Regions from separate parts of the Alteromonas mediterranea DE genome, predicted to be linked through region 3. Evidence: predicted binding sites of a transcription regulator. Region 3 holds the regulator's gene; each other region holds the start of a gene.
What was found. Region 3 encodes LexA, which represses DNA repair genes until DNA is damaged. Its sites were predicted from a motif close to TACTGTATNNNNATACAGTA; they were not measured.
Positions count from the first base shown of each region.

Region 1 (8,696 bases), 570 kb from region 3:
CTCACCACAACGCCAAATACATGAGCGTTCGCATCATCTACAGGAACAACTTTTTCTATTACCTGTTTATGCCTTCACTTTGGTTTTCTGGTGCACTGATTTATTTAGGGCTAGGGTGGACTTACGCATTCTATTTGGTGGTCAAGCTTACCGTAATCACAGGCGCACACGCCGAGTGGAAATGGGATAGATTGCTATATCAAACGCCATGGCTACATCCCATAGCTTGGGTGGTAGAGCGCACAATATCTACCCCTTCGACACACAGTGCCCACCATGGCTTAAAAGCGGATGATGGCATTACCAACTACAAAGGTAATTATGGAAATCTGTTATTCTTTTGGGATGTGCTATTTGGTACCGCTAAAATCACGCGCCAATATCCTGCGCAATACGGCATAGAAGGCATGTTTTACGCTAACTGGAAAGAGCAACTGATATGGCCGCTATATAAGACGCCGAGAAAGCCAAAGCGTGTACAAACGGAAACTGTCCACACACATGCACCACCGCCCGCCTCAGAATCACAAACAATATGCCATGCTGTAAAAGGCAAGGCCTAATTTGGTATAAACGAGCTATGGGGTCAGAGTAATCACTCTGCCCCCATAATCTATTAAGTTCGTGGTAAACTAACTGCTCGAACTTAGACAAAACAGCGACACGTTATGAACCAACAACCCAATAACCCACTTCACGGCTTAACCCTAGAGAAAATCGTCACTCAACTTCACGAACGATACGGGTGGGATGGGTTGTATTACCGAATCAAGGTGAACTGCTTTAACAACGACCCCTCGATTAAATCGTCGCTCAAATTTTTAAGAAAAACACAGTGGGCAAGGGATAAAGTAGAGCAACTTTACATTCAAACGTTTAGTGATAAATAGCTAACAGGGCAGCGTTTTACACTGACCCCATTTTTTTACGCAGTAGCGCTTAGGCGTCTTTATAGAGCGTAGCTATCCACTTTTCTTCATTGATAAAGTTCCAACTCCAATCAGACCATTTATCTTCTAGGCCCATGGTTTTGACTTCATCGAGAGTCTTTCCGTCTTGTTTAAGCGCTTTGACGTAGTTAAACGTCTCGCTGATCATGCTTAAAAACGCAGTGTATTCCTGCTTGTTGCTGATATCACCGTGACCAGGAATAATGACGGTGTCATCGTCAATTTTGGCTAGCAGTTGTTTAACTGAATCCATATAACCTTCTACGTTTCCACCTGCTCCTTGATCAATATAAGGAAAGCGTCCATTGAAGAATAGGTCTCCAGTGTGCATTACATTAGGTTGCTCGAACCACACTACACTGTCACCATCTGTATGCCCTACTGCTAAGTGCATCACATGAAGGGTTTCACCATTAAAATAAATTTTAATGCCATCTTCATAAGTAATGGTGGGGAGCGCTTCTGGTTTTACTTTTTCATCATCGGCTAAACGCACGCGAACGTTTTCATGGGCTAGAATAGTCGCCCCTTTATGGCTATGGAAAAACGCATTAGAACCCGTGTGATCGCCGTGGTAATGGGTATTGATCACGTACTTTGGTTTATCGCTGCCAAGCTGCCCTAGTTGCGCCGCTATCTTCTCAGCCAGTGGCGCAAATTGGTCATCGATGATTAGCACCCCATCTTCCCCGGCCGAAACGCCAATATTGCCCCCTGCACCCGTAAGCATGTGCACAGAGCCTTTAATCGCTGTTGCTTTAACTTCGACATCGGCAAATCTATCTTGCGCAATGGCAGTGTTAAACGGTGAAAGTGCCAATGGGCTCGCGGCAATAAGCGCAGCCAAAATATGGGTTTTAAAACGAGGTACAGTTTTCATTATTATTTCCTTGTTAGAAGCCTGTTTAAATAAGACCTCTTACACTATGACCCAATTTCACAATTAGATCATTTTTTCATCATCAGGGATCTCGCCTACGTATTCAAAACGAGGAAGCGTTTGCCCGCCTTTTTCCACCGTTTCGAAAAACATTTCCAGTGGACGCACCCACAGCGCTTTTTCGCCGTAGCACGGACGATAAACCACAAGCTTACTTTCATCTTCTGAATGGGTAGCAATTTCATATACATCATATAAGTTCCCTTTGTAGTGCTTATAGCGACCGGGGGTTTTAAGTTGTTTAGCGTTCATAACGTCCTTCTCGAAAAATTGAGTCAAATATTAAAGGTCAGTTAGCCTTCGCTTTACATTAAAGGTTAACAATAGCGCGCTGCTAAGTACTTTCAAAAGGCAAAACCAGCTGTTGTGTTGATTGGTCGGCGGCGAGGCCTATGTGAACGCCCACAAGTCGAATACCCCGCCCTGTTGCTCGTTCAAAGGCTTCCTGCATGAGTGTACGAAAATACGCTTCATCAAGGGTTGCACAGCGATGCTCGACCGTGGTTAGCTGAAAGTCATTGAACTTAAGCTTCACGCCCTGCGTGCGAATGCGTACCGGTTTACCCGTTCGCTTTTTGTGATTATCCATTCGCTCTTGAAGCTTTTCAAACAAGTGGGGCAAGAAGTCGATACATTCATCAAGTGTATGTATATCATCACTTAGCGTGCGCTCTACCCCTATAGACTTGCGCTCTCGAGATACTGACAACTCACGCTCATCGATGCCATGAGCCCGCTCCCACAGCACACTACCAAATTTGCCCAGTTCTTTTTGAATACGCTCGAAAGGATACTGACGAACGTCATTGCAGGTATTAAGCCCCATGCGCTGCAGCTTTTGCATGGTAACTTTGCCAACGCCCGGAATTTTCTTTAGCGGCATGTCGCGTACAAACGCATCGAGTTTGTCGGGAGTTATCACGCAGATGCCGTCGGGTTTGTTTTCGTCACTGGCCACTTTTGCCACAAACTTGCAGGGGGCCACGCCCGCGGAAGCAGTAAGACCTAACTCGCTTTGAATACGCGCGCGTATCTCTTCGGCAATTAACGTAGCGCTGCCCCCACAAAACTCGCTATTGGTGACATCTAGGTAGGCTTCATCTAATGATAAGGGCTCGATAAGGTCAGTATAGTCTGCAAAGATTTTACGTATTTTTTGTGATTCAGCGGCGTATACGTCCATGCGCCCTTTCACTAAAGTAAGATTAGGGCATAGTTTTACAGCATACGCGGTGGCCATCGCTGAACGCACCCCATATTTACGGGCGGGATAATTACAGGTAGAAATAACCCCTCGACGGTCGGCACTGCCGCCAATCGCAATGGGAATATCGCGCAAAGCTGGGTTGTCGCGCATTTCAACTGCGGCGTAAAAACAATCCATGTCGACGTGGATAATTTTTCGCATTGTCCGCCTTCATTCTTTAGCTTTAAACGTAAAACTGTACAAAAAGACAGTATATTACTAATAACGTTGAATTACACTAGTTCGTTATGGATTCTAAATAGAATTGATGGCTCGCACGCATAGTTCACGGCTGTGTTAAAAAAACAAAAATAGCGCTGTCGATTAGCATCTAACAGCGCTTTTAGATTTTAAGCCAACGAAAGGCGAAGCATTACAAAATTTGGTTCTGCTTCCACTCGTTTAGCTTTTTCTGGCGGGCTTCTTCTTTTTCCATGCGTGACTTTTTACGATCACACGGTTCTGGGCAATCACAGGCTTTCTCAATACCTAGTGCACCTAAGCCACCGCAACTTCCAGAAATAGATTTTTTCTGAACTAGGTAGCCAACGGCCATGGCCAAAACCATAGTAAGAAAGAAACCGAAAGCGAGAATAAATGTAGACATCGCTACCCCCTAATTATGAACTGTGACCAGTTTATCAAATTCTGGCGACGCATACTCCTCAAATCCGTCATCGGTGCGACGAATGAGGAATACGGCAAGCTGTTCTTGCTCGGCGATCGCTATCGCTTGCTCCCACCCCATAACATTGAACGCGGTAGCTAGACCGTCTGATGTCATAGATGAAGGGTGGACAACGGTTACCGATACCAAATTATGCGAAATAGGTTTACCGGTAGTTGGGTCTATTAGGTGCGAATAACGAACCCCGTCTTCTTCGTAATAGTTACGATAGTCGCCCGACGTAGCAACCGCGTTTTCACCTATTGAGACAACTTTTTGAACTGCGCGTTCAGTAGTAACCGGCTTTTCAATAGCGATAAGCCACTCGCTGCCGTCGCCACGTTCACCTTTCACGCGCATTTCACCGCCTATTTCTACAAGGTAGTTTTCAATACCGTGCTTTTCAAGGATCTCTGCCACTTCATCTACACCAAAACCTTTGGCTATGGTCGATAAATCGACGTAGAGCATGGGGTGGCTTTTTTTGAGACCGGTTGGCGTGGTCGACAGTTTCTGATAACCCACATAGTCTCTAATTTCGTCGATCTCCCCTTGGCTTGGTACTTTCTCGGGGCGTTTTGTTGGGCCAAACCCCCACAAGTTCACCAAAGGGCCCACCGTTACATCAAGCACACCTCCGCTTAAGCTAGCTAAACGCAACGCTTCATTAACCACGGTCAAAGTGTCTGGCGATACGGCAAAGTTATCGGTATAGCGATACTGATTGAACCTTGAAAGTTCTGATGTAGGGTCATACGTTGACATCATCTTGTTTACTTCAACAAGACGTGCGTCTATTTCAGCCTGTAACCCTTCTACCGGCTCCTTACCTACAAGGTATTTAACGTTGTAGGTTGTACCCATTGTTTGGCCCTGAAGATGTACTACAGGCGCTTTTTCATCACTACAGCTTGCAAGTACTAATATGCCTATTGCAAAAAAAGCGAGAAAAATTCGAATTGCGAAACGAATCACGATGTTGTCCTTAGCTAATTTGCACATTTTTCACTAACAATGTGCATTAAGCGTTTTGCTTCAACAAAAAAGGGGCTTGCGCCCCTTTTATTATGCTTAACTTTTTAAGCGATTAGCTTAGCCACCGAAGTCATCTAGCATGATGTTTTCGTCCTCAACACCTAGCTCTTTAAGCATGTTGATTACAGCCGCGTTCATCATAGGTGGTCCACACATGTAGAACTCACAGTCTTCTGGTGCAGGGTGATCTTTCAAGTAGTTCTCAAGAAGTACTTGGTGAATGAACCCTGTGTAACCTTCCCAGTTGTCCTCTGGCTGAGGATCTGAAAGTGCTACGTGCCACTCAAAGTTATCGTTTTCTGCTGCTAGCTCGTCGAAGTCTTCGGTATAGAACATTTCACGAAGTGAACGTGCACCGTACCAGAAGCTCATCTTACGCTTAGACTTAAGGCGACGAAGCTGATCGAAAATGTGTGAACGCATTGGGGCCATACCCGCACCACCACCTACGAATACCATTTCGTTTTCAGTTTCCTTCGCGAAGAATTCACCGAATGGACCAGAGATAGTCGCTTTGTCACCTTCTTTCAGGCTCCAAATGTACGATGACATTTTACCAGCAGGAAGGCTTAGGTTATTAGGTGGCGGCGTAGCGATACGCACGTTCAGCATAATAATACCTTCTTCTTCTGGGTAGTTCGCCATTGAGTACGCACGAATGGTCTCTTCGTCTACTTTAGACTCAATGTCAAAGAAGCCAAAGCGCTCCCAGTCACCGCGATATTCTTCAGGAATATCGAACTCTTTGTACTTAACGTGGTGAGCTGGTGCTTCAATCTGAATGTAACCACCCGCACGGAAGGGCACGCTTTCACCGTTAGGAATTTTAAGCTTAAGCTCTTTGATGAAGGTAGCTTTGTTATCGTTAGAGATAACTTCACAATCCCACTTCTTAACACCAAATACTGACTCTTCTAGCTCGATTTCCATGTCTTGCTTAATAGCAACCTGACATGAAAGACGGCAACCTTCGCGCGCTTCACCTTTAGTGATGTGGTCTAGTTCAGTTGGAAGGATCTCACCACCACCTGAGTGTACGTCTACACGACACTGACCACATGAACCACCGCCACCACACGCAGAAGATACGAAGTATCCTGCATCAGCTAGAGCACCAAGTAGCTTGCCACCCGGTGCAGTTTTGATTGCTTTGTCTGGGTCACCATTAATAGTGATAGTGACATCACCACTTGGTACCAATTTAGACTTGGCAAACATGATAATAAATACCAGCGCTAGAACGATGGCAATGAACATGCCGACGCCTAGATATATTTCTACATTATTCATTTATATGCTCCCGAGCTTTCTTACAGCTGAATACCAGTGAATGACTGGAAGCCTAGTGCCATTAGACCCGCGATCATGAATACAGAACCTAGACCACGAACACCATCTGGCATATCAGCATATTTAAGCTTTTCACGTACTGCCGCAAGCAACACAATTGCAATTGCCCAGCCAATACCACTTCCTACGCCGTAAACAACGCTTTCGGTCAGGTTATATTCACGCTGTACTGCAAACGCTACACCACCGAAGATTGCACAGTTAACGGTAATAAGCGGAAGGAAGATACCTAGTGCGTTATAAAGCGCTGGGAAGAACTTATCTAAGCTCATCTCTAGGATCTGTACCAATGCCGCGATAACACCGATAAAGGTTAGGAAGTTAAGGAAGCTTAAGTCAGCTTCTGGGAAACCTGCCCACGCTAATGCGCCTGGAGCAAGAATGTTTACATAAATAATTTGGTTAACCGGAACCGAGATACCTAGTACCACGATTACCGCTACGCCAAGACCCATAGCAGTTTTAACTTTCTTAGATACCGCAAGGAAGGTACACATACCTAAGAATAGTGATAACGCCATGTTCTCAACAAAGATTGAGCGAACAAATAACGACAAATAATGTTCCATGACTTACTCCTTAGGCTCTACTTGCTCAGGACGGATAGTACGGATAACCCAAATCATACCGCCGATTAAGAAGAATGAGCTGAATGGTAAAATTAACAAACCATTACCTTGGTACCAGCCACCGTTTTGAACCAGTGGAAGGATTTCGAAACCTAAAATAGTACCGAAACCAAATAGCTCTTTAATTGTACCAATAACAATCAGGATGAAAGAGTAGCCTAAGCCGTTACCAATACCATCAAGGAAGCTCATTAGAGGTGGGCTCTTCATGGCGTAAGCTTCAGCACGACCCATTACGATACAGTTAGTAATAATCAGACCAACGAATACCGACAGCTGCTTCGATATTTCATACGAATACGCTTTCAGAATTTGGTCAACAACGATTACCAACGATGCAATGATGGTCATCTGGATAATAATTCGAACGCTAGATGGAATCTGGTTACGAATTAGTGAAATAAACAAGTTTGAGAACGCTACAACGCTGGTAAGCGCAAGCGACATTACCAATGCTGTTTCCAGCTTAGTGGTAATTGCCAGTGCTGAACAGATACCCAATACCTGTAGGGCGATCGGGTTGTTGTCCAGGATTGGCCCAAAGAGGGCCTTTTTCATTTCTTTAGTATCTGCCATGAGACTTCCCTTATGAACGCCATGCTTGGTTCTTCAGGAACTGGCCGAAGCCTTGCTCGCCTACCCAGTAACGAATAGTGTTTTCAACACCGTTGCTGGTTAGGGTTGCACCTGAAAGCGCATCGATAGTGTGAGGATTGCTAGGGTTAGCATTTTTCACTACGCGAATAGCAACTTCGCCATTCTCGTAAAGCTCTTTGCCGTCCCATTTGTCCTGCCAAGCAGGGTTTTGCACTTCACCACCTAGTCCTGGCGTTTCTTTTTGCTGATAGTAAATAAGCTCGCGAACCGTTTGGCCGTCTGCATCTATCGCTAAGAATCCGTACATAAGATCCCAAAGACCGCTACCGTGAACAGGAAGGATGATACGAGATACATCACCTGCTTCGTTGCGCACTAAGTAAACACTTGCCACGTTAGGGCGACGTTGGAAACCTACATTGCTGTTAGTTACCTTTGTGCTGTACTCAGTCTGCTTAGCAGCTTTATACATGTCGTAATCTGGCGCAGGCGCTTCAACAAACGTGCCTTCTTCAAGATTAACGTAACGCTGCTCTACTCGCTCGCTGTACGTGCTTTCGATAGCGTTATTGCTCATGCCCATTTCGTAAAGGCCTGCAGCATTAAGAATGTTGCTCTTTTTATCAAGAGCCGCGTTTGTTTGCTGTAGAGAGCGAAGGCCAACAGCCGCGCCAGAAACAACAATTGAACAAACCAAACATACGGCTACTACTACACCGATAGTTTTGCCTAAAGATTCTTTCTTAGCCGACACGTGCTACCCTCCGCTTGATGTTGCTTTGTGCGACGAAATAGTCGAACAGTGGCGCCCACAAGTTAGCAAACAGAATTGCTAGCATTACACCTTCAGGGAAGGCTGGGTTTAGGACGCGGATTAGTACCGTCATGAAACCAATGAAGATACCGTAAGCCCACTTGCCTTGGTTTGTGAACGATGCAGACACCGGGTCTGTCGCCATAAAGAACATACCAAACGCAAGACCACCAACAACAAAGTGCCAATGTGCAGGCATTGCAAACATAGGGTTAGTGTCGCTGCCAATTAAGTTTAGCAAGGTTGCGAAGAACGCTACACCAATCGCTACACCAGCAACAATTCGCCAGCTTGCTATACGCATGTACATGATGAACAAGCCACCAAGAATAATAGCTAGTGTAGATACCTCACCTGCTGAGCCCGCGATAGTACCGATGAAGCTATCCATCCACTGCGTCATATCAGCGTAGTCTAGGTTGCCCCAAGCGGCTTGGCTAAGAGACGTTGCACCCGAATAACCATCTG
Region 1 covers NC_011138.3:3,807,119-3,815,814, forward strand. The annotation lists gene MADE_RS16865 (sterol desaturase family protein) at 1-563, shown strand, start outside; gene MADE_RS16870 (VF530 family protein) at 669-890, shown strand; gene MADE_RS16875 (MBL fold metallo-hydrolase) at 940-1,830, opposite strand; gene MADE_RS16880 (DUF1653 domain-containing protein) at 1,894-2,142, opposite strand; gene dinB (DNA polymerase IV) at 2,225-3,298, opposite strand; gene nqrM ((Na+)-NQR maturation NqrM) at 3,510-3,743, opposite strand; gene MADE_RS16895 (FAD:protein FMN transferase) at 3,753-4,778, opposite strand; gene nqrF (NADH:ubiquinone reductase (Na(+)-transporting) subunit F) at 4,896-6,128, opposite strand; gene nqrE (NADH:ubiquinone reductase (Na(+)-transporting) subunit E) at 6,149-6,757, opposite strand; gene MADE_RS16910 (NADH:ubiquinone reductase (Na(+)-transporting) subunit D) at 6,761-7,393, opposite strand; gene MADE_RS16915 (Na(+)-translocating NADH-quinone reductase subunit C) at 7,404-8,168, opposite strand; gene MADE_RS16920 (NADH:ubiquinone reductase (Na(+)-transporting) subunit B) at 8,158-8,696, opposite strand, start outside.
Region 1: a site for LexA is predicted at 3,331-3,350, ahead of dinB (DNA polymerase IV). Genes of this name have one in related genera too.

Region 2 (8,696 bases), 310 kb from region 3:
CAAAGCAAGCCAGTGCCGCTCAAGTCGGTGTTATTTGCGCTATTGCCGCATACAGTATGTGGGGCGTTGCGCCTGTTTATTTCAAGCAATTAATGGTGTTGCCGGCAGCTGAAATCCTTATGCATAGAGTGATATGGTCGGTGGTGCTGCTTGTTGGTTTTATCGCTGCGTTAAAGCAATGGCCTAAGGTTGGTGCAGCCTTTCGCAATAAACGGGTTATGCAAATCTTGTTCGTTGCCGGGCTGTTACTCGGGGCTAACTGGCTTTTATTTATCTGGGCGATTAATAACGACCACATCTTGGATGCCAGTTTAGGGTATTACATTAACCCGTTAATTAACGTGTTTTTAGGGCGGCTTTTCTTAGGTGAGCGGTTACGCAACTTACAGCGTGTTGCGGTTGGGCTTGCTGTTGTTGGCGTTGCCATTCTTATCTTCTCTTACGGTCATGTACCTTGGATTGCCTTGGTGCTTGCTGGCAGCTTCAGTGTATACGGCCTGCTCCGTAAGCAAGTGGCGGTAGACTCACTGCCTGGCCTTTTCATTGAAACCTTGATGTTATCGCCGTTAGCGATTATCTACTGGCTATTCTTTGGTTCTGAATATAGCAACCTATTTAATAATGACGCCACGCTAAACACCCTTATCCTAGCAGCTGGTATTGTTACTACAGCGCCATTACTCTGTTTCACAGCGGCAGCAAGGCGCATTATGTATTCAACGCTAGGCTTTTTTCAGTATATCGGGCCAACGCTTATGTTTATTCTGGCGGTATATCTATACGGCGAGCCGCTAGAAGAGTCTAGGCTGGTTACCTTTGGTTTTGTATGGATAGCGCTTATCTTATTTAGTGCCGACTCATTGGTGAATTATCGCAGTCAGCGCAAGGCGCAAAAGCGCTTTGCAGAATAGGTGCTAAAAAAGCAGAGGTCTTGGCTAAAGCAGTGAAGCTTGTTCTTGATAAGACGCCCCTGGCGCTTCGCACTTTACTTGGTTTCTGCCATCGTGTTTTGCCGCGTAAAGCTGTTTATCGGCTAAGCTTAAAAGCTTATCTACCCGTTGGGTATGGGTGCCACTCACGCCAATGCTGCAGGTAACTTTGATATCGGTCTTAGGAAGTTGAATAACTTCGGCTTCTACCACTTTTCTGAAATCTTCTAAGCGTTTGCAGGCGTTCTCTAGTGTTATTGACGGCATGTAAATACAGAATTCTTCGCCGCCAAATCGAGAAATAATTTCGTCAGGGAAATAAAATTCAATTAGCGCTGCTATGGCCTTTAGTACGATATCGCCCGCATCGTGACCATGGGTATCATTGATTGATTTAAAAAAGTCTAGGTCGATAAGGGCTAGCGCATGATTTTCTAGCAGCTTTTGGTGCTGAACCGTTACCATGTAAAAGAAATGACGCCTATTGGGCAGCCCCGTTAAATAGTCTGTATTGGCAACGCGACGAATCTCTTCCACACTTTCAATATACTCAACGTTTTGCATAACCCGGCATAAAAACTCTTCGTGGCAGTAAGGCACACGCAAAAAGTCATTTGCGCCGCTTTTGATGAAGTGGGCCGACATCAACATACCTTTGCCTCCGGCTACTCCCATAATAGCTAGCTGCTCTTTCGAAAAGGCTTTGCGAAGACTAGAAACAAAATGTGTCCCTGTCATGTCGGGAAGTGTGTTGTCGGTAATAACCAGGCGCACATTATTGTGCTCCGACAAACACTGCATTGCATCGGTGGCGGTTAAACATTCAAAAGCGATAAAGTTATGGCGCTGAAGCAGTGAGACCGTTTTCGTTCTTAGTACTCGATTAGTACTTACTACTATTACGCCGGTAGACTTATTTTTTTCGAGTCGGCCAATAAGACGATTTAAGTAATCGTAGTTTTGGGAATTTTCTTTAGGGATATAATCGACAACATCACGTTCGAGGACTTTGTCGCGAATGGCGCTGTCCAAACTCTCGGTAGTGGCTATGGTGGGGATGAAGGATTTCACCGTAAAGTCGATAGCCTCGCCTTTACGGGCATCAGGTAGAGAATACGCTACAATGGCGCACAGAAACGTTTCTGGCGCATCTTTTTGCGAAAAACGCGCCTTACCTTCTGTTAATGAGGTCGCGCCCACGGGCGTAAGGCCCGCGCGACGGACTAATTTCGCAATCAGTTCAAGGTTGCCTTCACCATTTTCAAGGATCAGCACGTGTTGCTGCATACATTTCAACTTAAGGTTAGGCTACCTTGCCAATGAATAATTTTACGCTTTCTCCAGCTTTGCGTAAGCAAGTACTAGCCATTTGCTGCCAAACTCGTCAAAGTTTACTTGAACGCGGCCGTGCTCACCACTTCCTTCATAGTTTAGAACAATCCCTTCACCGAATTTACGGTGAACCACACGCTCACCTAAACTAAACCCGGTTTCTTCAAAGCTTGCATGCGACGTCGCCTGACTAAAGCGATTATGCACTGGGCGGGAAATCGTCGATTTTAGCCTTACTTCTTCCACGCAATCAGAGGGCATTTCGCGAATAAACCGAGACGCCGTATGGTATTTGTCTTGACCGTATAATCGGCGGCTTTCGGCGTAAGTGATATACAATTTTTGCATAGCCCTTGTCATACCAACATAGCAAAGTCGGCGCTCTTCTTCCATTCGGCCAGGCTCATCGTTGGTCATCTGGCTAGGGAACATGCCTTCTTCAACCCCTGCTAAGAATACCAGTGGAAATTCTAGGCCCTTAGCCGTGTGAATGGTCATCATTTGAACGGCATCTTGGTCTTTATCTGCCTGTGTCTCCCCCGCTTCTAAAGACGCATGCGCCAAAAAGGCAGCAAGAGGCGTCATTTCTTCGGCCTCTTCAGGCACGATAAAGGTTTTACAGGCGGTAACCAGCTCTTCCAAGTTTTCTAATCGCGCTTGTGCTTTCTCGCCACGCTCTGCTTGGTACATGGCGTATAAGCCAGATTGTTTAATGGCTTTATCTGCTTGCTGGTCTAGTGGCTCATCTAACGTGGTCTGTTCCAGTTCAGTGATAAGCAATACAAAGCTTTGCATTGCGTTTAGCGCGCGACCTTTAAAACCGCCTTCATTAATAAGTAGCTGACAGGCTTGCCACATAGAACAGTTATGCATGCGCGCGGCGTCACGCACCTGCGATAGGGTTTTCTCGCCAATACCTCGACTTGGTGTGTTTACCACGCGCTCAAAGGCTGCGTCGTCGTGGGGATGGCTAACCATGCGTAAGTAGCCTAGGGCGTCTTTGATTTCTTGGCGTTCAAAGAAGCGCAAGCCGCCGTAAATGCGATAAGCGAGGCCTTCATGAAGTAAGGCTTCTTCTAGAACACGAGACTGGGCATTGTTTCTATATAAAATTGCCGTGTCGCTAAGGGCATTGCCTTGGTTAAGCCAATCTTTAATTTTCGACACGATAAAGCGGGCTTCGTCTAACTCGTTGAACCCCGCGTAAACAGAAATGAGTTCACCTTGTGCGTCTTCAGTCCAAAGTTCCTTACCTAAACGGCCTGTGTTGTTGTCGATAACCGTGTTGGCGGCCTTAAGAATATTGCCCGTAGAGCGATAATTCTGTTCAAGGCGAATGGTGTTTGGCTTATTAAAATCTTTAAGGAAATGCTGAATATTATCTACGTTTGCACCACGCCAGCCGTAAATTGACTGGTCGTCGTCGCCAACAATCATAATATTGTTGTCACCGCCACTACATAGCATACGAAGCCATGCGTATTGAATGTTATTGGTATCTTGGAATTCGTCAACCAGTACCGCGCGGAAGCGGCGCTGATAATGGGCCAATACTTCGGGGTTTTTCGCCCACAGTTCGTGAGCACGCAAAAGCAACTCCGCAAAGTCAACTAAGCCTGAACGGTCACACGCGTCTTGGTATGCGGCATATACCTCTCGCATGGTTTTTTGAATATGATCGCCATGAGTTTCAATGTGCTGAGGACGTAAACCTTCATCTTTGTTACCGTTTATGTACCACTGAATTTGTCTAGGCGCCCAATGTTTTTCGTCTAAATTCATGGCCTTTAGAATTCGGCGAATTAAGCGATACTGATCGTCTGAGTCGATAATTTGGAAGTTCTCAGGCAGGTTGGCTTCAGCGTGGTGCGCGCGCAGCAAACGGTGTGCAAGGCCGTGGAAGGTACCAATCCACATATTGTGCAGGCTGCGGCCCATCAAAGACTCAATACGGCCACGCATTTCTTTTGCTGCCTTATTGGTGAAGGTAACGGCCAATATTGAGAAAGGCGCGATGTTTTCGACTTCCATCAACCACGCTATACGGTGCACTAATACACGGGTTTTTCCGCTCCCTGCGCCCGCAAGTACTAAAGCGTTAGACAATGGGGCTGCTACTGCTTCACGCTGTTTGTCGTTAAGCTCGTCTAGCAGTCGAGATACATCCATAGTGTGGCACCTGTTAGTTGATAGTGTTATACATTCAGCAGCGGGCTATTATGCCATCTGCCTGTTAATTTATACAGTCCAGTTTTGCTGCCGGCTTCCAGCGCGCACGTGTCTGCTGTGAATCGAATGCTTATTGAAACAGTGCCGGTGTAAGAATGCATGCTTATAAATAAGCTACATTGTTTCAACGTTGGTTATAACGGTTATTAGCTATAACGAATTAATTCGATAAATTGATCGAATTGTGCGCTCGGGCGGTATCTCATTGGTATTGAATCGTCTAAAACTCAGGTAAACTTTCACCCTGAATTCAGCTTTTTTGCATTTTACTGCTAAGCCCTAACACGTTTTTTGTAGCAGGCGTTTAGCTATGCTTACAGTCACAATTTCCAGTACACGAGACTTTCATACATTAACGGGACATGCTCATGACCGCACTATCTACGCCCATCGATTTTTGGTCGACGTTAAAACAAGAAGCGCAAGTTGTTGCAGACAAAGAGCCGTTGCTGTCGAGTTATGTTCATGCCAGTGTACTGGCGCACCACAACTTTGAGTCGTCTTTAAGCTTTATTTTGTCAAATAAAATGGCTGATGACGTTATGCCTGCGCTGGCAATTCGCGAAGTGTTCGACGAAGCTTACCTGCTTGAGCCCGGTATCAGCGAAGCGGCCAGTGCGGATATACTGGCGATCAAAGCGCGCGACGCCGCAGTGAATGATTTTTTAACGCCGCTACTGCACTTTAAAGGCTTTCACGCTGTTCAAGTTCACCGCATGGCCCATTACCTTTGGCTTCACGGTCGACATCAACTGGCCTTGTTTCTACAAAGCCGTAATTCAGCAAGCTTTGGGGTGGATATTCACCCGGCGGCCCGCATAGGTAAAGGGGTGATGTTTGACCATGCTACCGGCATTGTTGTGGGTGAAACGGCGGTAGTTGAAGATAACGTGTCTATTTTGCAAAGCGTTACCTTAGGCGGTACGGGTAATGAGTCTGGTGATCGTCATCCTAAAATTCGCCAAGGTGTGCTGATTGGCGCAGGGGCTAAAATCTTGGGCAATATCGAAATAGGCGAAGGTTCAAAAGTCGGCGCAGGAAGTGTTGTCCTTAACAATGTACCTGCCCATGTAACTGTGGTGGGCGTACCTGCGAAAGTTGTTGGGAGACCTGTTTGTGAAAGCCCTTGTGAATCTATGCGCCAAAACGTATTAGAGGACAACTCCCACGTTTGATACCCCTCTAATATTGGGGGGTCAGTGTACTTTAACGCTGCACCCCTTTTGATGCGGGTAAATGTACTCTGACCCTCACTGTTTTTATTTGCTATAGAAAATGCGTTAACTCGCTAAGATTATTCAATGCCACATGAGGCAGCACGCTAACAGGCTCATTGTGTAAGGTCATTGGTCTGTTACACGCAAACCACGCGGCCTGATACCCGGCGTTAATCGCACCGTAGACATCTTTAATTATGTTATCGCCCACATGCAGTATGTGCTTAGGCGCTACATTCAACCGTGCTGCGGCTTCATCAAACATATGCTGTGCGGGCTTCATGGGGCGCGACGTGCTGGCATGCAATATGGTATCGAAATAGCTATCAATACCTATTTTTTCAGCGTTAACATTTCCGTTTGTAATGCCAACTATCGGTAAACTTTTACTGACTGCTTTAAGGGCGTTGTGAACGTCCTTGGCTAGGGTAAAGTCGCTTCTCGCGTCATAGAAACAATTAAAGCAAGCTTCTACCGCTTCCGTTAGCTCGCCTTCTTTTTCCAACTGCGTTGTTATCTTGTCTGGCGCGGTGTTAGAGAGTGCAGCTGTGAGTACTACGCGGCGTAACTGACCCATATCTGACGCTAAGCGTTTGTCTTTAGCAATGGCCGCACGCTTCAGTGACAGCCAGTCGCTAGCGGAGAGTGCTGCGGCATGTTGATGGTGCTTTGCAATGTGTGCTTCTAACGCTTTTTCGGCGCGGCGGATAATAGGGTCGTTATTGTAAAGGGTGTCATCAAGGTCGAATGTCATGGCCTCGACCTTATTGATAGACCTAAAAAACTGCATGGTTACAACCTTAATCTAGCTTTATTTTTTATGCGCCCGGGGGTGAGCTTCATCGTAAACATTGGCGAGATGCTGAAAATCTAAATGGGTATAGACTTGTGTTGTCGACAGGTTAGCGTGCCCTAAAAGTTCTTGTACCGCGCGCAAATCACCACTGGACTCTAATACGTGTGTCGCGAAGGAATGGCGCAATTTGTGAGGGCTAACTTTTTGCGACAGCGAATGCTCTTTAGCCATTTTGTCGAGTCTATTTGCCACTTGTCTGTTAGAAATACGGGTTTTGCGTTTGCTAACAAATACCGCGCTTTCATAAGGCGAAGCGTAAGCAGGTCGCACTTTAAGCCATGCGTTTAACGCTTTTTGTGCGTGACGACCTAACGGTAAAATGCGTTGCTTACTCCCTTTACCCATAACTTTCACCGTGCCGTCTTTAAGGCAGTCGGCCAAATTTAAGCCGGTTAGTTCGCTTAAACGCAATCCGCAGCCATAGAGAAGCTCAAACATAGCCACATCGCGAAGCTGCATTCCTTCGTCTTCATCGCTGCTTTGAGGCGAGGCGTTGAGCAACTGCTGCATTTCATCAACACTTAATTGCTTAGGGAGCGGCTTGCCTTGTTTAGGGGCTTGAATACCTTCTACTGGATTGCTGAAAAGCTGTTGATGTTCAATAAGGTATTGGCAGAATGTGCGAAGGGCAGAGAGCCGAAGGGCAATACTTCGAGGGCTATGTCCCGACATTTTAGCGTCGGCCATGACCCGTTTAATATCGCTTGGCGTTAAGCCTGACCATTCGTACAAACCCAATAGTTTTGCAACTTCAGTTAACTGGCGTTTATAGTTTTTAATGGTGTGAAGAGATAAGCCGCGCTCAACCTGAAGGTGAAGCAGAAATTTATCTAGCCATTGTTGGCAGGGTTCGCTAATAAGCGCGTCCGTAGACACGGCACTTAATATCCCATCATTTCAGGTAGTATGATATTAAGCACCTGCTGTAGTTGCTGTAGCAGCAGTGTATCCATATCAGGCGTAAAGTGGCTGGCGTCGCTACTGCTAATGCCTAAAATACCTAAATCGCGGTTATCGCCAAGTAGCATTAGCGCTACAGATTCCGCAGGACTTTCTCCGAAAAGAAGTTGACGTTCATGCTGAGATAGTCGGCCAAAGAAAAAGTTGGTGTTCTTGAAGCGCTTTTCGGTGAACAGGCGCTGCTGTAACTCAGGAATAGCATGGGGGCCTTTGAAACTTTTGATTACAGCAGATGAAAGCTGTAAACGCTCTTGCAATACATCTTCTAACGTAAACTGGACTTCTGCAACGCTTTCACAGCGTAGAAGCTGTACGTTTAGGTCGGTGTAAACGCGATAGATTTTTTCGTTTTGCTTGGCGATGGTTACCAGTTGATTGAGCTTGAAATTAAGCTGCCTTACTTTTTGTCTCAACTGGTCACTTTGAATTTCAACAAGCGAAACACTGCCTTTGTGTTCATGGGGAAGCTTAATTTTTTCGAGAAGGTCTGGGTACTGAGCAAAGAACTCGGGGTTTTCTAACAAAAACGCGTGCACATCTGTACTCGACAATGTAGAGGTGTCGTTAAATGGCTCAATAATTTGCGTGGCGTTAGATTGCCCCGATAAGTCGTTCATAGATTTATGTGTCCGTCATATACGTGTTCGGCAGGCCCTGTCATTTTTAATACATTATCTGGGCCGGGCCAGCGTATACGTAAACTGCCCCCGGGTAAGTCTACCCGCACGTCTTTACTTAATTTACCCTGTATTTGACCAATTGCAACTGCTGCGCACGCACCGCTTCCACAAGCAAGGGTTTCACCCGAACCACGCTCAAATACTCTTAGCTTAATATGCGAGTCGTTGATGATTTGCATAAAGCCTACGTTCACGCCTTCTGAAAAGCGTTCATGCTTTTCAACTAGCGGGCCAATTTCAGCGACGTTGGCGGTATCGACATCGTCAACTTCCATTACGCAATGAGGGTTGCCCATTGACGCTGCGCCAATGAATAAGGTGCTTTCGCCGACGCGTAAGATATAAGTATTTTCTTGCTTGTTGGCTTTAAGGGGAATGTTAGCCGGTTCGAACTCTGGCTTACCCATATTGACGGTAACTTGCCCGTCTTTCTCTAGGTAAAGCACCATTTTGCCTGCTTTGGTACTCACTACAATTTTGTTGCGGTTTATCA
Region 2 covers NC_011138.3:213,373-222,068, forward strand. The annotation lists gene rarD (EamA family transporter RarD) at 1-911, shown strand, start outside; gene MADE_RS00960 (GGDEF domain-containing response regulator) at 936-2,216, opposite strand; gene uvrD (DNA helicase II) at 2,259-4,430, opposite strand; gene cysE (serine O-acetyltransferase) at 4,859-5,665, shown strand; gene MADE_RS00975 (HAD-IA family hydrolase) at 5,757-6,497, opposite strand; gene xerC (tyrosine recombinase XerC) at 6,519-7,439, opposite strand; gene MADE_RS00985 (DUF484 family protein) at 7,445-8,140, opposite strand; gene dapF (diaminopimelate epimerase) at 8,137-8,696, opposite strand, start outside.
Region 2: a site for LexA is predicted at 4,490-4,509, ahead of uvrD (DNA helicase II). Genes of this name have one in related genera too.

Region 3 (6,069 bases):
TAACATGCCGGTTTTCGGCGGAATAAGACGACCTGTGCGGCTACGACCGCCTTCAGGGTAGTATTTCACCGAGTAGCCTTTGTTGAAAAGTAGCTCTAAATACTCTCTGAAAACCGCAGTATACAGCTTGTTGCCTGCAAAGCTGCGACGCAGGAAAAACGCACCGCCACGGCGGAACATTTTACCTACGGGCCAAAAGTTAAGATTAATACCCGCTGCGATATGGGGCGTTACCATGCCTTCGTGATAAATCACGTAAGTGAGCAGTAGGTAATCCATATGGCTGCGGTGACACGGCACATAAATAATTTCATGTCCGTTTGCAGCAAGTTCGCGAATTCGTTCGGCGTGCCCTACGCTTATGCCGTTATAGATTTTGTTCCAGATACGCGTAAGCAGCCTGTCGCCAAACCGGATAAGGCCCTCGCGATAGTCTGCAGCAATCTCGGTAATGTATGACTGGGCGCACGCTTTTGCTTTGTCGTGAGATACTTTTTTGCTTCTAGATTCCTCGGCAATGGCGCGGCGTACGGCATCAGACCCCAATACGCTATTATTGAGCTCTTGACGCTCTAATAGCGTAGGGCCCGTCATACTTTGGCGCTTTCTCTGAAAATGCGTACTGGCAACCCGAACGAGCTTATGAGCGATACTCTGATCGCTACCGTGTTGGTTAGACATGGCGCGCGCCGAAACGGCCTTAGAGTAATTGATAAAGTTGTCACGGCCTAAAAACAGCACGATGAATAACTTGCGCAACCAGCTGGGTGCAGCCTTATCAGCAATAAGGTCGCTCAGTCCCGGGTTACCGCGGCCTGGTGCTCTGCCCCATGTCACATAAACCGGCACAACTTGTAAATCGAGATTCTCATGGTCTCTGTGCAGGTGGAAAAGGTCTGTAAAGACTTCTTCAATTCCCGTGTCTTTTGCCGACGAGCGGAAAAGCGGTTGTGTTTTTCGCAAAAACAACGTCGATGAATACTCTCTCCCTGCCAACGTTAAGGTCTTAGTTGGGCTGGGTAAGTCTAGAGCTTGGGTCGACATTCTCAATGAAAGTTGGTCTGTCACTGAGTTGGTGGGAAGTAGATAAACGATAGGTTTGCTTTTATCTATTCCTAATTCGGTTTCAACGTTAACTGGAATACTATGGGCTTTAACCAGTAACTTTACAGGATAATGAAATACCGACAAAAGGGCTTTTCGCATCCACGACATGAACTATGTAATCCTATGAAATAAAAACAAGGGGAGTGTAACACAATCGCGTCACAATCTCGCGATAAGCCAATATCATTGCTTTACTTGCTGTAATGACTCCATGTATTTGAACAAGTTCAAAAACAAAAAGGTATTTAAGATAGTGGCGCGCTTATCAAGCGGCTGCGATTTATGCTTCTGCTAGCTCGATAAGAGCAAGGTATACGCTCTTCATCAACTACAATAAGCAAAAGACGCGCTAAGTGCTTGTTATTTGGTTTTAGGTGTATATACTTACAGGAACTGTATGAACAGACAGGTCTTTTATGCGCCCACTCACAGCTCGACAAACTGAAGTTTTAGAACTTATTAAAACAACCATGCAAGAAACGGGAATGCCGCCTACGCGTGCTGAAATTGCCCGTCAGCTTGGTTTCCGTTCTGCCAACGCCGCGGAAGAACACTTGAAAGCCTTGGCGCGTAAAGGCGTGATTGAAATTTTGCCGGGTACGTCGCGAGGTATAAAGCTCAATATTCCTCTGGACAATGAAGCTGAAGAGGAAGAAGGCCTGCCTTTAATTGGGCGTGTAGCTGCTGGAGAGCCTATTTTAGCTCAAGAGCACGTTGAGTCTCATTACAAGGTAGACCCAGCCCTATTCCAACCTCAAGCAGACTTTTTACTTCGTGTAAACGGTATGAGTATGAAAGACATTGGCATTTTAGACGGTGATCTGCTAGCTGTGCATCGCACGACTGATGTACATAATGGACAAGTGGTGGTAGCTCGAGTTGATGAAGATGTTACTGTGAAGCGTCTAGAAAAACGCGGTCGCGAGGTATTACTTCATGCTGAAAATGAAGAGTTTTCACCGATAAAAGTTGACCTTGCAAATGAGCCCTTCGCAATCGAAGGTATTGCAGTAGGCGTTATACGAAACGCTGATTGGATGTAAGGTTTTAGCTTCTTTGATCAAAAGCGGTGCATTAGCCGCTTTTTTTGTGCCTTTTACTCCCCGTTTTTGTTCTGCTTTAAGCAAATTAGGTTTGAATATCCTATTCCTACTAGAAATCCTTGAATCCACTATTGTGCGGTAGATTTCTCTTTATTTCGTCCATGAATACCTCCCGCGACAGCTATTACAAAATATAAGCACTGTTTAAAACTGTCGTTCAAGGTGGATTAACTTGTCTATTTAATAGCAAGTTAATGTAACATCGACGTTGTCTCCACGTTCAAAATGGGCGTTTGATTTACTGCGCGTTTGCACATTCTAAAGCTTACTTCCTGCACACCTCATCTTATGCTGACTTTTAACCAAATGATTAAATATTAACCACTTCGTTAAGTTTTTAATAGAAAAGACTAGACGGCACGACATTATTGCGCAATTCTTATACAGAGATTAACAAAATAATAACAATGACTCTAAATTTGTTTTACAAGTTGAGGTTATGGGTCAATCGTTCGCAATTCATTTGGTAGGGTTAGCGCAAAACAAGATAGCGCCTTTAGCCGTACCATTCCGGAGGTGCTGAGTGAAACAACTAACGACCGTATTGGCAAGGTGGTGCGCAAGCCTACCATTTTTGCTTTTCTCTTCATTGATTTTCGCGCAAGAAGCAAGTGAAGAAATCTCTTCACTTAATTTACGACGCGGTGCTACCGACATTAGTGGTCAGGTTTACGACCTCCATATGTTGATGTTCTTCATTTGTGTTGGCATTGCGGTGGTCGTGTTTGGCGTGATGTTCGCGTCTATGTATCTACATAGAAAGTCTCGTGGCGCTAAGCCCGCTAACTTTCATGAAAATGTAAAAGTAGAAATCGCGTGGACCGTTATCCCTTTCCTTATTCTCGTTTTTATGGCGGTACCGGCTGCAAATACGCTAATCGCGATGGAAGATACCACTGAACCCGATATGACAGTGTTGGTCACAGGGTCGCAATGGAAGTGGCATTATAAATATATGGACAGTGACGTGGAGTTCTACTCGCTTCTTGCCACACAAAGAGAGCAGATTGAAAACAAGTTTCAGAAAACCGATAACTACTTACTTGAGGTTGACCGTCCACTAGTGATACCTACGGGCAAAAAAATACGATTTCTTATTACCTCTGACGACGTTATTCATTCGTGGTGGGTTCCAGATTTTGCCGTTAAGAAAGATGCCAACCCTGGATTTATTAACGAGTCATGGGCCAATGTAAATGAGCCCGGCATTTATCGCGGACAGTGTGCTGAATTGTGCGGAAAAGATCACGGTTATATGCCCGTTGTGGTTATTGCCAAAGAGCCCGCTGAGTTTGATAAGTGGATGAGTGAACAAGAAGCAATGGTTCGTCAGGCAAAAGAAGAGGAGCAGCGTCTCCTTTCTATGAATATGTCGATGGACGAGTTAATGCAAGAAGGTGAGCGTGTTTATAACGCGACTTGCGCAGCATGTCACATGCCAAACGGTGAAGGTCTCCCTGGCGTGTTTCCAGCACTCAAAGGCAGCAAAATGGCCAAAGAAGATCAGCAAGGCCATATCGACATTGTGCTTCACGGTAAGTCAGGCACGGCCATGCAAGCCTTTGGCAAAATGTTAAGTCTTAAAGAAATAGCAGCTGTTGTTACCTACGAGCGAAATGCGTGGGGTAACAACACCGGTGACATGGTTCAGGCTAAAGATGTCAACGCTGTTGCGAACGGAAACTAGGAGCAGATCATGAGCAAAGCAACTGAAGTTATTTCGCCAGATACCTCTGCGCAACACGATGATCATGAGCATCACGACCATATTCCAAAGGGGGTTACCCGTTGGTTGTTTACCACTAACCACAAGGACATAGGCACACTCTATCTATGGTTCGCCTTTATCATGTTCTTAGTGGGCGGTGCGATGGCAATGGTTATCCGGGCTGAACTGTTTCAGCCTGGCTTACAAATTGTTGAACCAAATTTCTTTAACCAAATGACCACAGTGCATGGGCTTATCATGGTTTTTGGCGCGGTAATGCCTGCTTTTACCGGGCTTGCTAACTGGTTAATCCCCATGATGATAGGTGCGCCAGATATGGCATTGCCTCGCATGAATAACTGGAGTTTCTGGATCCTGCCCGGCGCGTTTCTCATACTGTTGAGCTCGCTGTTCATGGAAGGCGGTGGCCCAGCATTTGGCTGGACGTTCTATGCGCCACTTTCCACAACATATAGCGGCGATTCTACAGCGCTGTTTGTGTTTTCGGTTCACATAATGGGCATTTCATCCATTATGGGGGCGATTAACGTTATTGTGACGATTTTCAATATGCGTGCCCCTGGCATGACCTGGATGAAAATGCCGCTATTTGTGTGGACATGGCTAATCACTGCATTCCTTCTTATTGCCGTTATGCCAGTGCTAGCAGGCGCGGTAACCATGGTATTGACCGATAAATTCTTTGGAACAAGCTTCTTTGATGCAGCAGGTGGCGGTGACCCCGTCATGTTCCAGCACATTTTTTGGTTCTTCGGTCACCCTGAAGTGTACATAATGATATTGCCGGCCTTTGGTATTATCTCGCAAATTGTTCCTACTTTTTCCCGTAAAAAGCTATTTGGTTATGCTTCTATGGTTTATGCAACCGCGTCCATTGCGCTGTTGTCATTTGTCGTTTGGGCTCACCACATGTTTACCACGGGCATGCCAGTTTATATGGAAATGTTTTTCATGTTTGCCACCATGCTGATTTCGGTGCCAACTGGCGTAAAAGTGTTTAACTGGGTGGCCACTATGTGGCGTGGCTCGCTAAGTTTTGAAATGCCGATGATGTTTGCGATTGCCTTTATCGTGCTTTTCACCATAGGCGGGTTATCGGGACTTATGCTTGCGATAACGCCAGTTGACTTCCAATACCACGATACCTACTTCGTAGTGGCTCACTTTCACTATGTACTTGTGACAGGGGCCGTCTTTTCCATCATGGCAGCCGTTTACTATTGGCTACCTAAATGGACCGGCAAAATGTACGACACTACATTGGCAAAATGGCATTTCTGGTGTTCCCTCGTGTCGGTGAATGTTTTGTTTTTCCCTATGCACTTTGTAGGTTTAGCGGGTATGCCACGTCGTATTCCAGATTATGCTTTACAGTTCGCCGATTTTAACAAGTGGATAAGCTTGGGCGGCTTCGCATTTGGTTTATCTCAACTTATCTTCCTCGCATTGCTTATTAAGGCTTGCAAAAAGCAGGGAGAAGGCGTGTCAGCGCAGGTATGGGACGGCGCTGAAGGTCTTGAGTGGGAAATTCCATCACCTGCTCCTTACCACACGTTCGAAACCCCACCTGTTGTTAAATAAGGGCTTAGGTTGGGCGTGTTATACGTGAGACATGGCCTGTGTGAGTAAGGAAATTCACACACCACAGACGGTAGGGATGTTGGGGCGCTTATCATAGCGTTTAACAGTCCTTACCTTTGAATTTACTCGGAGGTAGCGTGATGTCACAACAAAGTACAAACAACAAAATGGTGATCAAGCTTATCGCCATTGTTATCGGCATGTTTGGCTTCGGCTTCGCACTTGTTCCTCTTTACGATGTGTTTTGTGATGTAACGGGAATTAACGGCAAAACTGAAGGGACTGCAGCAGTTTATCAATCGGTTGAAATTGATACGTCCAGAACAGTGACCGTCGAGTTTATTACCCGCACAAATACCGGCATGCCGTGGGAGTTTCGCGCCGAGACGAAGCGTGTGAAAGTTCACCCCGGTGAGCTCAACACGGTGTCGTTTTACGTTCGAAACCCAGCCTCTAGCAATATTGTGGCTCAAGCCATTCCTTCTGTATCACCAGGCATGGCAGCACTTTATTTAAATAAGACGGAATGCTTCTGTTTTAACCAGCAGC
Region 3 covers NC_011138.3:4,383,282-4,389,350, reverse strand. The annotation lists partial or broken gene plsB (glycerol-3-phosphate 1-O-acyltransferase PlsB) at 1-1,215, opposite strand, end outside; gene lexA (transcriptional repressor LexA) at 1,524-2,150, shown strand; gene coxB (cytochrome c oxidase subunit II) at 2,734-3,897, shown strand; gene ctaD (cytochrome c oxidase subunit I) at 3,907-5,520, shown strand; gene MADE_RS19480 (cytochrome c oxidase assembly protein) at 5,661-6,069, shown strand, end outside.